DNA from 3 places in the Robbsia andropogonis genome. Region 3 is predicted to be linked to each of the others. Evidence: predicted binding sites of a transcription regulator. Region 3 holds the regulator's gene; each other region holds the start of a gene.
What was found. The regulator LexA, encoded in region 3, represses DNA repair genes until DNA is damaged. The targets are predictions, from matches to a motif close to ACTGTATNNNNATACAGT.

Region 1 (5,399 bases), on a different replicon from region 3:
CGAGCAGCGATGGACAGCGTTTCGAAACGCAGATCGACACGTTCAACGCCCGATACTCGCCAAAGTACTTCGGTCTGGACAAGGGCGTGAGCGCCAGCACGCTGGTCGCCAATCATGTACCGGCCAATGCGACCATCATCGGCACACACGAGCACGAATCCCATTACGTATTCGACCTGCTCTACAACAACACGTCCGACATCCAGCCCGATCGCCACTCGACCGACACGCATGGCACGAATCAGGTCAATTTCTTCACGCTGTTCACGTTCGGCTACCAGTTCGCGCCGCGCTATCGCAATCTGCACAAAAAGATCGATCGCCTGGTCGCCCGTCACCCGCCGGGTCATTACAATGAAGACTGGCTGATCCGGCCGTCGCGCAGGTCCGACGACGAACTGATTATCCGCGAGTGGCCCAACATCCAGCGCATCATGGCCTCGCTCGCGCAGAAGAATGTGACGCAGGCAACCATCGTACGCAAGCTCAGCAATTATGCCCGCCAGAACCAGACAAAGAAGGCGCTGTGGGAACTCGACAATCTGTGCCGCACGCTCTACATTCTGGAATTCATCGATGATGTCGGGTTGCGCCAGAGTGTGCAGAAAGCCCTGAACCGCGGCGAAGCCTATCACCGCCTGCGCCGTGCGATTGCCTTCGTCAACGCTGGCAGGTTTCGCGTGCAGACAGAGGCTGAACAGCAGATCTGGAATGAATGCTCGCGGTTGATTGCCAATGCGATCATTCACTACAACACGGCATTGCTTTCGCGGGTGTACGAGCAGAAGCGCGCCGCGAGCGACGATGCCGCAATGGCGCTGATCGCCAGCATGTCGCCCGTCGCCTGGCAGCACATCAACCTGTTCGGGGCATTCGAGTTCACGCCGGGCGGTGCCAACGTCGACATCGATGCGCTGGCCGCGTTCTATGCCGATCCAGCGTGGTGGAGCAGGATTGCCCGGCCGGGGCAGACACGGCCGGACGTATAGCTGCCATGCGCAGCATTCGCCCCACGGGAAGTCCGGCGGACCGATCACGGAGAATCGCATGGGTGAGGCAAAACGCCGGGCAAACGAGGCTGCTGCATCGATTACACCGCAACAGCGGGAGCTCGCTGAGCGCATCGACGCGCAGATGCAACGTTTCCAGGCCGCAGGGCTGGACGAAGCGGAGATCATGGCGGCAATGGTCGACCATATGCCTGACTTCCATCGCCTGATGACGGAGCTGGAAAACGCCGCCATCAATCTTCTGGCGCGTGAGTTTGCCGGCTTCTATCGCTATGCGAAAATCGTTGAAACGGTTGCCTCAGGTATTGCAACGGGGCAGATTCAGGTGCCCGGCAAGGAGCGAAGATTTGCCGACGAGCACCGGATCGCCGCCGCGATCGACCAGCGCGTGCGTCAACTTGAAGCAAACGGCATCCGCGGCGCAGCCTGCTTGCGCATATGGCTGCCTATACGCCCGAGCTGCAACGGCTCTGGAACACCACCTCCAACGAACTGCTCGTGTCGCTGTGCCAGACGTACCCAGGCCTGTACCGCTATGGCGAGCTCTTCGAGCAGGCATGGCTCAAGGATGCCGGCAGGACAAAGTCCGGACAGGAGCTGCCTGATTCCATCAAGCCCACCGTCCTGCGCCTTCTCTCGGACGGCGCGACGCTCGAGCGCGAGTTCCAGACGATTCTCGATGCCCGTCCGCAGCGCGATCTCTGGGTGAAGGCCGAACTGCTGGAGCACACCTGGCAGCAGTGGACCACCTTGCTTGCGCAATTGCCTGCCCTGTTGCTGCAGGCCGATGTCCCGGAAGTCTCCCGGGAAACGATGCGCGCCATCTTTGAGCCCATGGCGCTGCGGATCGAAAACCTTCGCACCCAGGTTCAGCGCCCGTAAACCCGATACGTCCTCCCGAAAGCCTTGTCTGGCAGGAGGTACAGGGGGATTTTCCATTTATGGGCGTTGGGCACTTTTAGCCTAACAGGTCCAGAACCTTATCTCGTAACAGTGTCGCTGGGACGTAGTCCGGCTCGTCGCAGATCATTCACGCTTGATCCCTCACGTTGGATGGATCTCGAACTGCTTGCGAAGTGGTTTGGAATATCAGAGGCCGAGGTGCTCGGACGCGCAATTTCGCTATTGCACCACGAGCTTACAGACTCGCTAGATTCGAAGGAGCGAGAAAAATACTACGGCGTTTAGAACCCGAGTGCCCTTATTGTTTCAAAAATCCGCAGACGCTGGTGAGCGCTCACATTCGCGAGCAGTACCAACACACTCGCCATGACAACCACGGCACCAGCCGCGATCAAGGGACGAAATCCTCGGCAAACCGTCAAAGCGGGAGGGAGGACATTTCACGCCCAACTCTCGCCCGTTTTCTCTCGCGTAGAACGTGGGTTCTCCCCCTACCCCAGATCGGATCGCCTGATCGATCGTATCCGCACCAAATGCCGCGCGCATCTCGTCGATCCAGCGGGTGACAACGGGCATCTCTTCACGTAAAGATCCGCGCTTTTTATGGGTTTGCCCGCTGTCGCCGCTCATCAGTTGTTTGATATTGCTTTTAGGGTATTGCGTTTTTGGGACGCGCATTTGCGCAACTACCGCATCGCGAGCAAGCCATTCCGGCGAATGACACGGTACCGCATCCGTAAAAATTACGGCATCGCGCCATCCAGTTTCATCACATTGACGACGCTTCCCGCGTGGCGTTTGCCAAAATCCCAAACGTGAATGATACTGTGCATCCATACAGCCTTATTGCCTAGCGCTCCGATCATCATGATTGTCGCCCCCGAATCCATTCATCCAGCGCTGTGGCGGGCCTCCTCCCTTGGCCGGGGTGCCACGCGCTGCCTGGCGTCAGGACATGCGCATCTGGATACCGAATTGCCGGGTGGTGGCTGGCCCGTCGGCACTTTGGTCGATCTACTTACTCCACACGCAGGAGTCGGCGAGGTGCGGCTGCTGCAGCCCGCGTTGACCTCCCTGGGAGCCCGTCCCATTTTCTTCGTCTCGCCGCCCCATAGCCCGAGCATGCAGGCCCTTGCCAATTGGGGCGTACCGACAGGCGGGCTCCACTTGGTCGAACCGCAAACCTTAGCCGACGCGCTGTGGTCGACCGAGCAGATTTTAAGGGCCGGCACCGCCGGTGCGCTGTTGTTTTGGCAACCACAAGTGCGCTCCGAAGCGTTGAGACGACTGCATCTGGCCGCACAAACCAGCGAGACGGCATTTTTTATGATCCGGCCATTGAATGCAGCCAATCTGGCCTCGCCCTCGCCGCTGCGGCTGCGCCTTGAGCCCGCGCCCGATGGCGTGTCCGTGTTTTTCTTGAAGCGGCGTGGCCCCACGCGCGACGAGCCGCTTTTCGTGCCGCTTTACCCCTCACCTTTTGCGAGCAAGCGTCATGCGCCTGTGGATCGGCGTACATCTCCCCTACCTCTGCCTCGAAGCGTATCGGCCGACCTGGACGCCTGATGGCGCCGGTCTGGTTGTGCTTGAGCGCGAGAGCGTGCTTGCGGTAAGCCGCGCGGCACGTGACGCAGGCGTGCACCCAGGCATGCGGCGCGCCGGCGCGCTCACGCTCGCGCCTCACGTCACCCTAGTCGAGCGCGATGAGCTGCGCGAGGCCGCGGTGTTGCAGGCCCTTGGGATGGCACTGCTGCGCTTCTCGCCGCAGGTGACGCTTGCAAGCGAGGCGACGGTGTTAATGGATATCGGGGCGAGCTTGCGCCTGTTCGGCGGCATCCGAGCGCTACGCAGGCACGTGATCGACACTGTCAAAGTGCTCGCGCTGACGGGCCGCGTGGCGCTCTCGCCGACCGGTACCGGGGCGTGGCTTCTCGCCAGGCGCGCGCAAATTGCGCTAAGCGAGACGTCGTTGCGTCGCAAAATCACACCCTTGCCGGTCGCGCTGTTGCCACAGGCGCGACCGGCGGCAACTTGGTTAGCAGGCGTCGGATGCCACACCTTGGGTGCGGTACTGCGCCTGCCGCGCGCAGGGCTGTCGCGTCGTGCTGATCCGGGCCTCTTACTGGCGCTTGATCGCGCCGTTGGCGCCGTCCCTGAAGGCTTTGGGTGGCTGATACCGCCGCCGACCTTCGACGCAAAGCAGGAGCTACCTGATCGCACGGATCGCGCCGATCTGATCGCCTGCTACGCGCAAGCCCTTGTGGTCCAATTGACCGGTTGGCTGGCTTCGGGTTTTCGGGCGATTACCGCTTTGACCATACTGCTTGAGCATGAGCGCGGGCGAGACGCGGTCGCGCCGACAGAAATCAAGGTGATGTTCGCCGAGCCGGCCAACGAGACCACCCGTATCCAGCGCTTGATCAAAGAGCGCATTGAGCGCACCGAACTGCCGGCGCCAGCGATTGTGCTGCGCTTGCGCGTTGACGATGTTCGAGCTGCCGAGCAACTGAGCGACTCGCTCTTTCCTGAGCCCGGCGGCACTCCCGCCGATCACGCGCGCCTGATCGAGCTGCTCGCAGCGCGCCTTGGCGAGGAGCGGTTGCGCAGGCCCGCACCGATTGCCGATCATCGACCAGAGGTCGCCAACCGGTGGGTTCCCTATCATCGCCCAGGGACAATCGCGCCCGCGAAACACTTGCGTCGCCCGCTTTGGTTATTGGACAAGCCGATCGAGCTTAAAACCCGCAATCACCGCCCCTTCTACGGAAGTGCGCTGCGTTTGGCATCCGCGCCTGAGCGCATCGAGGCTGGCTGGTGGAGCGAACCATTCGCCGCGCGCGACTACTTCGTCGCGCAGGGCGCCGACCATCGCTGCTATTGGATCTATCGGGAACGCGGCAGTCTCTCCGACGATACCGACCCACGCTGGTTCCTGCACGGACTGTTCGGGTAAAACGCCATGCTCGCATCCGTCTTCCTACCCGCCTACGCGGAGCTTCAATGCTTCACGAATTTCTCGTTCTTGCGCGGCGCATCGCACGCCGAGGAACTGGTAACGCGCGCCAAGGCACTCGGTTATACGGCCTTGGCCATCACGGACGAGTGTTCGCTCGCGGGGGTGGTTCGCGCGCATGCGCAAGCGAAAGCGGCAGGGATGCCGCTGTTGATCGGAGCCTATTTCCAACTGAGCGGGCCGGATGGTCAACCCGATGCCTCACTCACGATCCTTGCCCGCAACCGGGAGGGTTACGGCAACCTCTCAGAATTCATCACGATGGCGCGCACGCGCGCGAACAAAGGCACCTACCAGGTTGGCCGGGACGACTTCGCACGGCCCGCACGCCCTTATGGCCATCTGCGCGCCCTTCCCGACTGCACCGTGATCATCGGCACTCCGCCTGGTGCCGCAGAGGTGGACCAGGCGTTTTTGGCGCAAGTCGCTTGGGCCCTTGACACGTTCGGCGCGCGACTGTGGATCGGCTTGGC
Region 2 (5,399 bases), 1.0 Mb from region 3:
CGACGACATGCGGGCGTTCCGCTGCCGGAATGCCCGGACCATTGTCTTCGACCTCGATCAATATCGGATCCTGATCATGTAGGCGGACCGTGACGCGGCCCCCGGTTTGCGTATAGCGGACCGCGTTGTCGATCAGGTTCGCCACCATCTCGCGTAGTAAAAGCGGTTGCCCGACAATCGATACGCCGCTGCTTGGCCCCTCGTAGCCGAGGTCGATGCTTTTGTCGATTGCCGCTTGTGCCCAGTCGCGTACAACCTCTCGACAAAGCGTTGCCGCGTCCAGCGTGACGGCGGTGCGCAAGGGGGCCGCCTCCTCCGCGCGGGCAAGCGCCAAGAGTTGCGTCACCAATCGGGCAGCCTGGCGAGAGCTGGTCGCAATCTGCTCCAATGAACGACGCACATCCGGCGGCACCGGATGGCGCAACGCAATTTCGGCTTGCATGCGCAACCCCGCCAGCGGCGTTTTCATCTGATGTGCCGCCTGCGCGATGAAACGCTTCTGCGCGGTCGTGTTGGCGTCGAGCCTGCCCAGTAATTCATTGAATGAGGATAAAAGCGGCGCAAGTTCGGTTGGCGCGTCGCCGGGCATCAACGGCGATCGATCATCGGGATCGCGCTTCCTGATGCGAGTTTGCAACACGTGAAGCGGAGCCAAACCGCGCGTCAGGCCAAACCAGACCAGCAGGATCACGATTGGCAGAATGATCAACTGCGGCAGTATGACCCCTTTGATCACATCATTTGCCAGCGCGTTGCGCTTATTGAGCGTTTCAGCGACCTGGATCACCAGTATCCGTGTGCGAGCATGGGAGGCTACGCCAGCCACGTCGGGTGGGGCCACCAATCTCTCGGGCGTGCCGGTGGCGGCCGATGTGCGGGGCAAGGTAAGAACATCGTCCGCAGCCAGAGCCCGCGCGACCGCATGTCCCGACGGGGGGGGCGTAGCAGTAGCGGTATCGGGCGCGATGGCGCTCGTCCAGGCAAGCCGCATCGCGCGCCCACCCGCGACCACGTCTCGCATCCTTACAACACCGGGCATCGCACCAGTGCCGGTTGCATTCGCATCAACGAGTGCCTCATCGTCGGCATTGGCCATACCTTCCATGGAGCCACCTACCGGGCTACCTGCGGGGGCGGGGCGCGATAGTTGAGGGTCAGGTAATTGTGGTGAACCGGCAAGCACCCGGCCTTCGGTATCACGGACCTGGAATAGCACTGTGTCGTCGGGGTCGTCGAGCAACCAATCCGCGTCGATGGCGGGCAGTGGTGCCAACGCGACGGGGCCGGCCTGGTGTACTTGCCGCGCGAGTACCGCAAGCCGCCGTTCCAGCGCATGATCGAAAGGCGCGCCGGCAATGGATTTGGCGATCAACCAGGTGACGGCGATGCTCAGCGGCCAGAGCATCAAAAGTGGCGCCAGCATCCAGTCCAGGATTTCCGCAAGCAGGGAGCGCGCATTACGCGCAGCGGCGGGCGGGGTTGAGGGGAACGGGTCCTGCTCCGACGGAGCAGGCGCGTTGGTCCATGCCGGCGTCGGTGCGGTTTCCGCCGGGGTTGCCCCCTTATCCGCAGCATGGCGCATCGTCCCAGGTCCTTGGTAGGACATTAGCGGTATGCGTCGTTACGGGCAGGCGTGGCGGGCGTCGGTGCGGGCGACGACGATGCGGCGTCCGCTTGCGGCGGTCGATCCAGGCAGTAACCGATGCCGCGAACGGTGTTGATACGCACGCCACCCGGTTCGATTTTTTTGCGCAGCCTGTGCATATAGACTTCGATCGCATTCGTACTGACTTCATCACCCCATTCGCACAGGTGATCGACCAATTGCTCTTTCGATACCAATCGGCCGACGCGTTGCAGCAACACTTCAAGCAAGCCGATTTCACGTGCGGACAATTCGATCATGTTGCCGTTCAGCGTCGCGGTCCTTCCCACCTGGTCGAAAGCAAGGGGGCCGTGCCGCATGATGGCGGCACCGCCACCGGCACCGCGCCGGGTTAACGCGCGAATGCGTGCTTCCAGCTCGGATAAGGCAAAGGGCTTGGCCATATAGTCGTCCGCGCCCAGATCGAGCCCGCTCACGCGATCCTCGACGCTGTCCGCGGCGGTCAGGATCAAGACGGGCAAGGTGGCATTGGCACCTTGGCGGGCGCGCAAGCGGCGCAAGACCTCCTGCCCGGACAATTTTGGCAAGCCCAAATCCAGGATCAGCAGGTCGTAGGCTTGGAGTGCCAGGGCACGATCGACGTCACCGCCGTTATCGAAATGATCCACGGCATAGCCCGCCTGGCGGAGGGTCCGCGTCAGGCCATCGGCGAGTATGCTGTCATCCTCGGCTATTAGAATGCGCATCGGTCTCCTGGCGGCACGCGGTATTACGGATCAAGCGTACGAGACGGGCGCGGCGGACGGGTCGACACGCATTCATTGCGCTTTCGACTTGCCAGACGCACTGTTTTTTTATACAGTATCATTCATATCGACGCTTGCGGGCGGCGACACGTTGTACCCTCGCGGTTTTGCCCCGGTTTTATCCGGGCAGCGCGGATCGACGTGGCGTCGTCGCTGACGTCCCATCATAGCAAAGGACGATTCATGGAAGATAGCAAGAAAGGCTCGAACAGCATGACTGCCGATAAAAGCAAGGCGCTGGCCGCGGCGCTGGCCCAAATCGAAAAGCAGTTCGGCAAAGGGTCGATCATGCAGATGGGCGTGAACGATAAGCCTGCCGACATCCAGGTGGTGTCAACGGGTTCGCTCGGGCTCGATATCGCGTTGGGTGTCGGCGGTCTGCCGCGCGGCCGGGTGATCGAGATCTACGGGCCGGAATCGTCGGGTAAGACCACGTTGACGCTGCAAGTGGTTGCGGAAATGCAAAAGCTTGGTGGAACGTGCGCGTTCGTTGATGCGGAACATGCGCTGGATTCAATCTATGCGCAAAAGCTGGGCGTGCGCCTGGACGAATTGTTGATCTCGCAGCCGGACACCGGCGAACAGGCGCTGGAAATCACTGATTCGCTGGTGCGTTCCGGTGCGGTTGATCTGATTGTCATCGACTCGGTGGCCGCGTTGGTGCCGAAGGCTGAAATCGAAGGCGAAATGGGCGATTCGCTGCCGGGTCTGCAGGCACGGCTGATGTCCCAGGCGCTGCGTAAGCTGACGGGTACGATCCAGAAGACCAATTGCATGGTGATCTTCATCAACCAGATTCGGATGAAGATCGGCGTAATGTTCGGTAGCCCGGAAACAACCACGGGTGGTAACGCGTTGAAGTTCTATGCGTCGGTGCGCCTGGATATTCGTCGTATCGGCTCGATCAAGAAGAACGATGAAGTGATCGGCAACGAAACGCGGGTAAAGGTCGTCAAGAACAAAGTCTCGCCGCCGTTCCGTGAAGCGATTTTCGACATTTTGTACGGCGAAGGTACGTCGCGCGAAGGCGAAGTCATTGATCTGGGCGTCGCGAACAAGATCGTCGAGAAAGCCGGTGCGTGGTACAGCTATAACGGCGATCGCGTTGGACAGGGCAAGGACAATGCGCGAGAGTTCCTGCGCGAGAACCCGGCCATTGCTTTCGAAATCGAGAACCGCGTGCGTGAGAAGCTGGGCATCAAGTTATTGCCGGGTTCGGCGCCGGCTAAGACGGCCGCCAAGGCCGACGTGCTTGACGAAGAATAAATGCGCAGCGGGTTTTCACGTGGTCGGCGCACTGCCTCGACCACGACGTCTGGCGGATCGGAGCCATCGGGCATGTCGGCGGGAGAACCGCTCTCTGGCAACGTGCCCGATGGCTTTTCCGCATCCGATTTTGACGCTGCGGCGGACCCTTGCAAGTCGAAGCGGCCGCTGCGTAGTCTGAGGGGCCGCGCGCTGGAGTATTTGTCCCGTCGTGAGCACAGTCGCATCGAATTGACACGTAAGCTGGCGCCATTCGCGGCGGAAATGCAAGGGGACAACGAAGACGATCCGTTGCCCGTCCTCCTCGACGCACTGGAGCGAGAAGGATGGCTGTCCGACAGCCGATTCACCGAGAGCGTCGTGCATCGTAAGGCCGCCCGCTTTGGCACCTCAAGGATTGTAGGGGAGCTCAAGCAGCATGCCATCGCGCCGGATCAGTTGGCCAATGTCCGTGATGCATTGCGCGAAACGGAACCCGCCCGCGCCCGCGCCGTGTGGCAACGCAAATTTGGCACATTGCCGGATTCTCCGCAGGCTCGAGCAAAACAGGCCCGATTTCTCGCAGCTCGCGGCTTTTCGCTGGATGTTATTCGTTGCCTGCTCAATGCAGATGAAGATGATTTGTTGGAATAAGTTATTGTTGGTAATGCACTGATTTCGCCATCTGGTGACAAGCTTTCAGTGGTGTGACATCGCTACGACGAAATATCGCAAGCGCTTATTCCAGTTCGTTTTTTTGTACGGTGTTCACCTTACAGCGGCGCTTTGTCACATGTCACTGTTCTGGCCGGTGTGCAAAAATAGCGCGCTGATCTTATCGTGCGATCGCGGGTCCTGTGTTCTGGCCGGCCTTTGCTCGTCCGGACTCGGGATTGCCCTATGCTAGAATGCGGAATCTTTTGATCCCGTTTTCTGCCTACGCATGGTGCATTCCTGTACCGCTACGCGATGTCGTTCGACCCGAGGGACGGTTGCGGCCGTCCGGGTCGATCGCTGTCTGGCGATAACCGCTGCTGTGTTTTCAGTGCGTCGCGTTTCCAGTCCACATGGCCTGAACGCACCCATCAGCGTGCGACGGCGTCTTCGGGATCGACAGTCCGCGTCGATGATTTACCCGATTCATTCCGGGCAAGCGGCTCCTGGCGATCGCAATCGCGCGCCATCGTCCCCGGCGTCTGATCGCCAAGGATGGCATGTGCGCCGTAGTCCTTTATCGATTCGTTCCCTTTTTTCCGCCATCGTATCCGTTGCCGATTGGGCAATCGCGTTGAGCCGAGTTCACGTATTACACGTGAAACGGATCAGGGTCGCTATTCGCGCGACGGGTATCGGCGGACCGACTTTACATCCACTCTTAGACGGAAGGTAATCACGCATGAAGATCCACGAGTACCAGGGCAAGGACATTCTGCGCAAGTTCGGCGTCGCCGTGCCGCGCGGTGAGGCCGTGTTCAGCGTTGATGATGCAGTCAAGGCCGCCGAGAAGCTTGGTGGCCCGGTCTGGGTTGTCAAGGCTCAGATCCACGCCGGCGGACGCGGTAAGGGCGGTGGCGTCAAGGTGGCGAAGTCGTTGGATCAGGTGCGTGAGTACGCGGGCCAGATCCTCGGCATGCAACTGGTGACGCACCAGACCAGCGCGGAAGGCCAGAAAGTGCGCCGCCTGCTGATCGAAGAAGGCGCGGACATCAAGAAGGAACTGTATGTCAGCCTGATTGTTGATC
Region 3 (5,399 bases):
GTTCACCGCGACGGGATATATCACTTTGCGTGTAAGTCGCGTAACCTCGCCGGCCTCGGCAGCGCCCTCACCGGAAAAGGCTGCCGATCCAACCACGAGCGACACGCCCCTGACGACATCGCGCTTACTGTGGTTGACGATCAGCGTTGGCGACACAGGTCCAGGGATACCGGAAGATCTTCGTCCGCTCCTGTTCCAGCCGTTCCAGCAGTTGTCACACGACACGTTCCGTCGCCATGGCGGCACCGGCATGGGGCTTGCCATCTCGAAACGCATCATCGAAGCCATGCAGGGAAAAATCGATGTGGAGAGCGAGCTCGGTGTGGGAAGCACGTTTTCAATCACGCTGCCTTTTGACACGGGGGCATCGGGCCCGGACAAACTTTCCACTGCATCGCTCATGCTTCCGCCTAACGCGGACCCGCGTTCCATGATCCACTCGCACGTCGAGGCATCGCATCCGCACGCCTTGCGACCGATAGTGCCACCCCCGTCTTTTCAGGTCAGCCTGCAATCTGGCGCACACGTCTTGATCGTCGACGATCACGAAGCCAATCTATTGTTGCTAAGCACACAGCTTTTACAGCTTGGCCTTACGCCCATAACTACCTCGACCGTGGATCAAGCGCTAGCGTATCTTGACCCACCATCCCTTGAAAGGGCGGTGGCGTTCGATGCGGTGATAACCGACTGCAATATGCCAATTCAAGATGGCTATGCATTGGCACGCGCTTGCGCAGATCAATGGCCTCAATTGCCTGTCATCGGATATAGCGCCGACGATACGGAAAGTTGCCTGGAAGAATGCCTGCGCAGCGGCATGCGCGGCAGACTGACCAAACCGGTCACGTTGGCAACACTGCGCGCGCATTTTATCATCGCGGCACCGCCCGACACGCCGCGAAAGATCGCGTCGAATGCAGACGAGACCGTCATGACGATCGCACTTGGCGATCCGGAATTTGCGCGCAAATTGATCGACATCTTCGAACAGGGCGTGATGAAATCCCTTCCGACCTTTTCCGACGCCGTGCATGCGCAGGATGCGCAGCGCATACGCGACATCGCGCACCATAACAAAGGGCCGGCCGCAATGCTGGCGCTGCATCGCTTCGTCGATGCCTGCAGCACGATCATTGCACAGTGCGCCGAAGCAGCGGAACCCGACTGGGAAGAGATGCAGGCGCTTTACGTCCGAGCCTGCACCGCGGTGGAGGCTGAGTTGCAGTCCATCCGTGCAGCGCTCGCCGACCGCCGGCCCCTTACGCTTGACTGAAGAACAACCGTAACGTTGAAAGATCGGCCACACCCACTGAAAGCGCCAACATCAACCGGATGCGCGCTTTGTACGGGTTCAGCGAACCGCTCGCGACAAAACCTGCTGCTTCGTCGTCGACTGCGGCATTCAACGTGACACGCACGTCGGCAGCACGGCTCGATCTGACCACTACCACGCCCGCTGCCGTCGCGCGTCGCAACGCCGCCATCATCGGGGCGTTGATCGTACCATTGCCTGTTCCAGCGACGACGATGCCGCGCACCCCCGCGGCAACGAGTGCCTCCACCAGCCGGGGGGATGCACCCGCATACTGCGCGACCACCTCGACCGCCGCCAGCATGGTGGGTATGAAAGTGCTCGTGCGCACCTTATCTGACAGCGCCGCCGCGCGCGCCGCGCCCGGCTCGATCTTGGTCGCAGCGTCCGCCGGATGTCCTTCTGCCGCTTCGCGCAGCCAGCCAACGCGTCCGTCTTGCACCCATCCCAACGGACCACCAGACAGCGATACAAAGGCATCCAACGCATGACTGCTGATCTTGATCACATCGCGCGCCGCGTGGACGCGATTCTGCAGCGTGACCAAAACGCCCTTTCCCTTCGCCGTGCACGTGCCCGCCAACGTGACCGCGTCGAACAGATTCGCCGGGCCATCCGCGGATAGCGCCGTGGCCGGCCGCATGGCTGCCGTCAACACGATGGGCTTGCCATCGTCCAGAAGCAGATCCAGCCAATACGCTGTCTCTTCCAACGTGTCGGTGCCGTGGGTGATTACGATGCCATCGACATCATCGCGCGCGCGCGTGGCGCGCACGACCGCCGTGAGTGTGCACCAGAATGCCGGGTCCGCATCCTTGCTGTCGATCGATGCCACCGCGATGGTCTCGATTGTGGCAATACGTGCCAATGCCGGCACGGCACCGACGAGTGCGTCACCACCCAGCGCACCGGCCGCGTAACGTAGCGACTCACTATCCGACGCGGCGGCGCCAGCGATGGTGCCGCCGGTCGTTAGCACCACGATCCGCGGCAGCGCGGCCCATCCGGTGCGAGGCGTCGGCGTGGCGTTCGTAATAGAGGAATGAGCTGGCAGAGCGCCATCGGTGCGTGAAGAAGCGTCGGTCATTAGGAAAAGTCCTTGGATCACATCGCGGTCAAGTCGGAAACGCGGCGACGGCGCGCGCGAGCGGTGCATATCAGGGCGGCAGTGTGCCAGACAACGCGAACGATGTAACGTGGCCGTGGCCACCTTTGCGTAGGCGCTTCCATTTGCCTCGTGCGGATTTATCGTACCGTGTCACGTACGTCGCTTTCGCGCGACGCGCAACCCTTTCCAACGGATTCCGCGAAAATAGTTGCGTCAAAAAAAATACTGTATAGAATCACAGTATCGCATACAGGAAATCGAGACATGCTCAAGCTTACCGCGCGCCAACAGCAAGTATTCGATCTGGTCGTCCAGGCAATCGAACGCAGCGGTTTTCCACCAACGCGCGCCGAAATTGCCACGGCGCTCGGCTTCAGTTCGGCCAATGCGGCGGAGGAGCATCTACGTGCGCTGGCGCGCAAAGGGGTAATCGTGTTGTCGCCGGGAGCGTCACGGGGCATTCGCATCGTTCAAAACACCGACGACAGCGCCGCGTTCACGGATGAACGCGCAGCAACTCGGCCCCGGCCGGAATCGGCGGGAGTGTTGCCAAGAGATATAGACCGTTCCTCGCCGCGAGGGGGCGTTGCACTCGCGGGCATGCTGTCTCAGGCCACCGCGTTGTCTTTGCCGCTAATTGGACGCGTTGCGGCGGGAAGTCCGATCTTGGCTCAGGAACACGTTTTGCAACAGTACCAATGTGATCCGACTTTATTCAGCAATCGTCCGGATTATTTGTTACAGGTGCGTGGCCTCAGTATGCGAGACATCGGCATCTTGGATGGTGATTTACTTGCAGTACAGCGTCAAAACGATGCCCGCGACGGCCAAATTGTCGTAGCCCGTCTCGGTGACGAAGTGACTGTGAAACGATTGAAACGCATACCGGAGGGTATTGCATTGCTTGCTGAAAATCCTGATTACCCGACGATTGTCGTTGACCGTGAACGGTCCGACTTTGCACTCGAAGGGATTGCGGTAGGACTTATTCGACCGACGCCCCTTTGAAGGAGATACATCATGTCTAGGCTCGTTCGCTTGTTTTCTGTCGATAGCACCATTCACGCCTTTGGCCGCCTGCGTGCAGACCGCGGTCGCCTGTCATGTCGCGACAAAGCGAATCTGGCGGCACGTGCCACGGCACCGGTCCTTGTCAATCGAGATTCGGATGTCACACCCTCGCATCAGTCGATGAATGCAGGGGCTGTTGTCGCCCGTACTGCGGCACTACGTCCGACTGTGCAAGCCGTCGCGGCGGCGACTCCCCGCCCTACCGTACGCGTCTATCGCCGTACCAGTGGGATGACGATGGTGGGTAATATAGATGCAATTTGCCGGATGATTGACCGGTGCATCGCAGATGAGCGCGCGGCCTTAGCATCGAGGGGTGGTCTTGTAGCTGTCGCAACGCTTGCAGCCGGCTAAACATTGCCGAATATACCCTGGCCCTCAAGCGCTATTCTGTTCGCATTCCTCATTAATGTAGAAATTAGACAATGCACTTTAAACATAGGTGCAAAGAATCCCCCTACTGGCGTGAACAATAATGGGAGCTCAGGTACGGTTTTTGCCTATCTACAAGGTAGCTTAGTCATGCGCTTGCAAAGCTAACTCGGATTTGTTTCTGTTTGCTGATTGTTCGCCCTATCGGACGTTCTATTGGAGAGACAGAAAAGTGGCACCCAGCGTGTGTTCGAAAATACGCAATTTTGCGTTTTGAAGTACCTGAAGTGGAGGATAGTATGAGCGAAGACAAGCAATCTCCTGAGAAGCCAAACCCAACGACGCACAGCGACAACCGGGATAGCGCACTGCCTCACCGAGATGATGGAAATCGAAAAATGGCGCCAAACGACCTGCGCGATAAGAAAACAGATGAGCCACCGGTTGGCTGAGACAGTACCAGTCTGACGCATCGCAGCATGCACGATTTGTTTGCTAAAACAACACTTTGAATTAGCCCGCGGTCTGCGTTTATAGCGCTTGTCGGCAAGTCGTATCCTTGGCGCGGCGCCCCACCTCATCCAGCGATTCGCGCCTGTTAGCTTGACCGGCCATCTCGTATCGGCAGTACATTTATAGCCGGTTTTGCGGGAGGTATGAAGCCTTTTTCATAAGTCGCTCCCTTATCAAACAAGACACCACCGACGGTTACCATCATGCCTCGGTCCGCCGGCGGGATACGCTCCCAATTCCCCGCCAGCCATAGGGCCCATTCGACTGTCAGCGCTTTGACTGCGTCGCCGGAAATCGCGCCGGCTTGGTCGAACGCATCAATGAGGGCTTCTTGCTTCATCCGTTTTGCTCCAGGAGGTTCCGGGATGTCCATCGTCACCCTGAACAGGCCGACATAGCTGCTTGCGTATCCAATTTAAATAGCGACATCCTGACTTCGCCACGCAGCAACTACGCCGAAGTTGCTGTCTTTACAAACCCGATGACAGCCCGCTGTAGTCTCAGGACAAGGGGAACTCCATTCAGCCTACGCGTCTTTCTTCAGAGGCGTAATTGCTACGATGTTGCTTACGATACTACGGGTTTTTACACAATTGCCACGCAGCCACACGAAAAGTGAGACGCATTTGCTCGGTTGAAAGCAGAATGAAGGTTATTTGGAGCGTTTATTTGTAGATTATTTCACTACAAGCGACACCTTTCAGGTCATCGTCATGCGTTCAACTGTCTCGTTACGCGTACTGTACGAAGATACACCGTGGTGTTGAAGCCGTGCTCTTATGCTTGTAACCACTTCTTATCGGGTATTCCCGACGTCGTAAGACGCGACATGCCATAATCGAATGGCTTTTTTATTGAATCCGCTTGGCCGCCTTGCTAATGAACGCGGGCGCAACGCTGAGGGGTCATACGAGCACTGAAGCGAACACTGGACTGCACGAAGTCAACTGCGTGCGTTGAGACCGACGGTAATATCGCCTAGACGAGAATGCCGCACGCGTGGGTCTTTATGCAACGCGT

Region 1: the regulator LexA is predicted to act here: its motif matches at 2,738-2,755, upstream of imuA (translesion DNA synthesis-associated protein ImuA).
Region 2: the regulator LexA is predicted to act here: its motif matches at 2,452-2,469, upstream of recA (recombinase RecA).

What each region holds. Positions count from the first base shown of each region.
Region 1 is NZ_CP139167.1:110,637-116,035, forward strand. It holds gene SJQ66_RS11440 (Tn3 family transposase) at 1-989, shown strand, start outside; gene SJQ66_RS11445 (hypothetical protein) at 1,449-1,892, shown strand; gene imuA (translesion DNA synthesis-associated protein ImuA) at 2,781-3,479, shown strand; gene SJQ66_RS11455 (Y-family DNA polymerase) at 3,409-4,866, shown strand; gene SJQ66_RS11460 (error-prone DNA polymerase) at 4,873-5,399, shown strand, end outside.
Region 2 is NZ_CP139170.1:2,977,913-2,983,311, reverse strand. It holds gene SJQ66_RS26450 (sensor histidine kinase) at 1-1,606, opposite strand, end outside; gene SJQ66_RS26445 (response regulator) at 1,606-2,352, opposite strand; gene recA (recombinase RecA) at 2,596-3,678, shown strand; gene recX (recombination regulator RecX) at 3,679-4,311, shown strand; gene sucC (ADP-forming succinate--CoA ligase subunit beta) at 5,054-5,399, shown strand, end outside.
Region 3 is NZ_CP139170.1:1,935,353-1,940,751, reverse strand. It holds gene SJQ66_RS22120 (ATP-binding protein) at 1-1,276, shown strand, start outside; gene SJQ66_RS22115 (asparaginase) at 1,263-2,402, opposite strand; gene lexA (transcriptional repressor LexA) at 2,688-3,431, shown strand; gene SJQ66_RS22105 (hypothetical protein) at 3,444-3,848, shown strand; gene SJQ66_RS22100 (hypothetical protein) at 4,166-4,318, shown strand; gene SJQ66_RS22095 (hypothetical protein) at 4,465-4,719, opposite strand.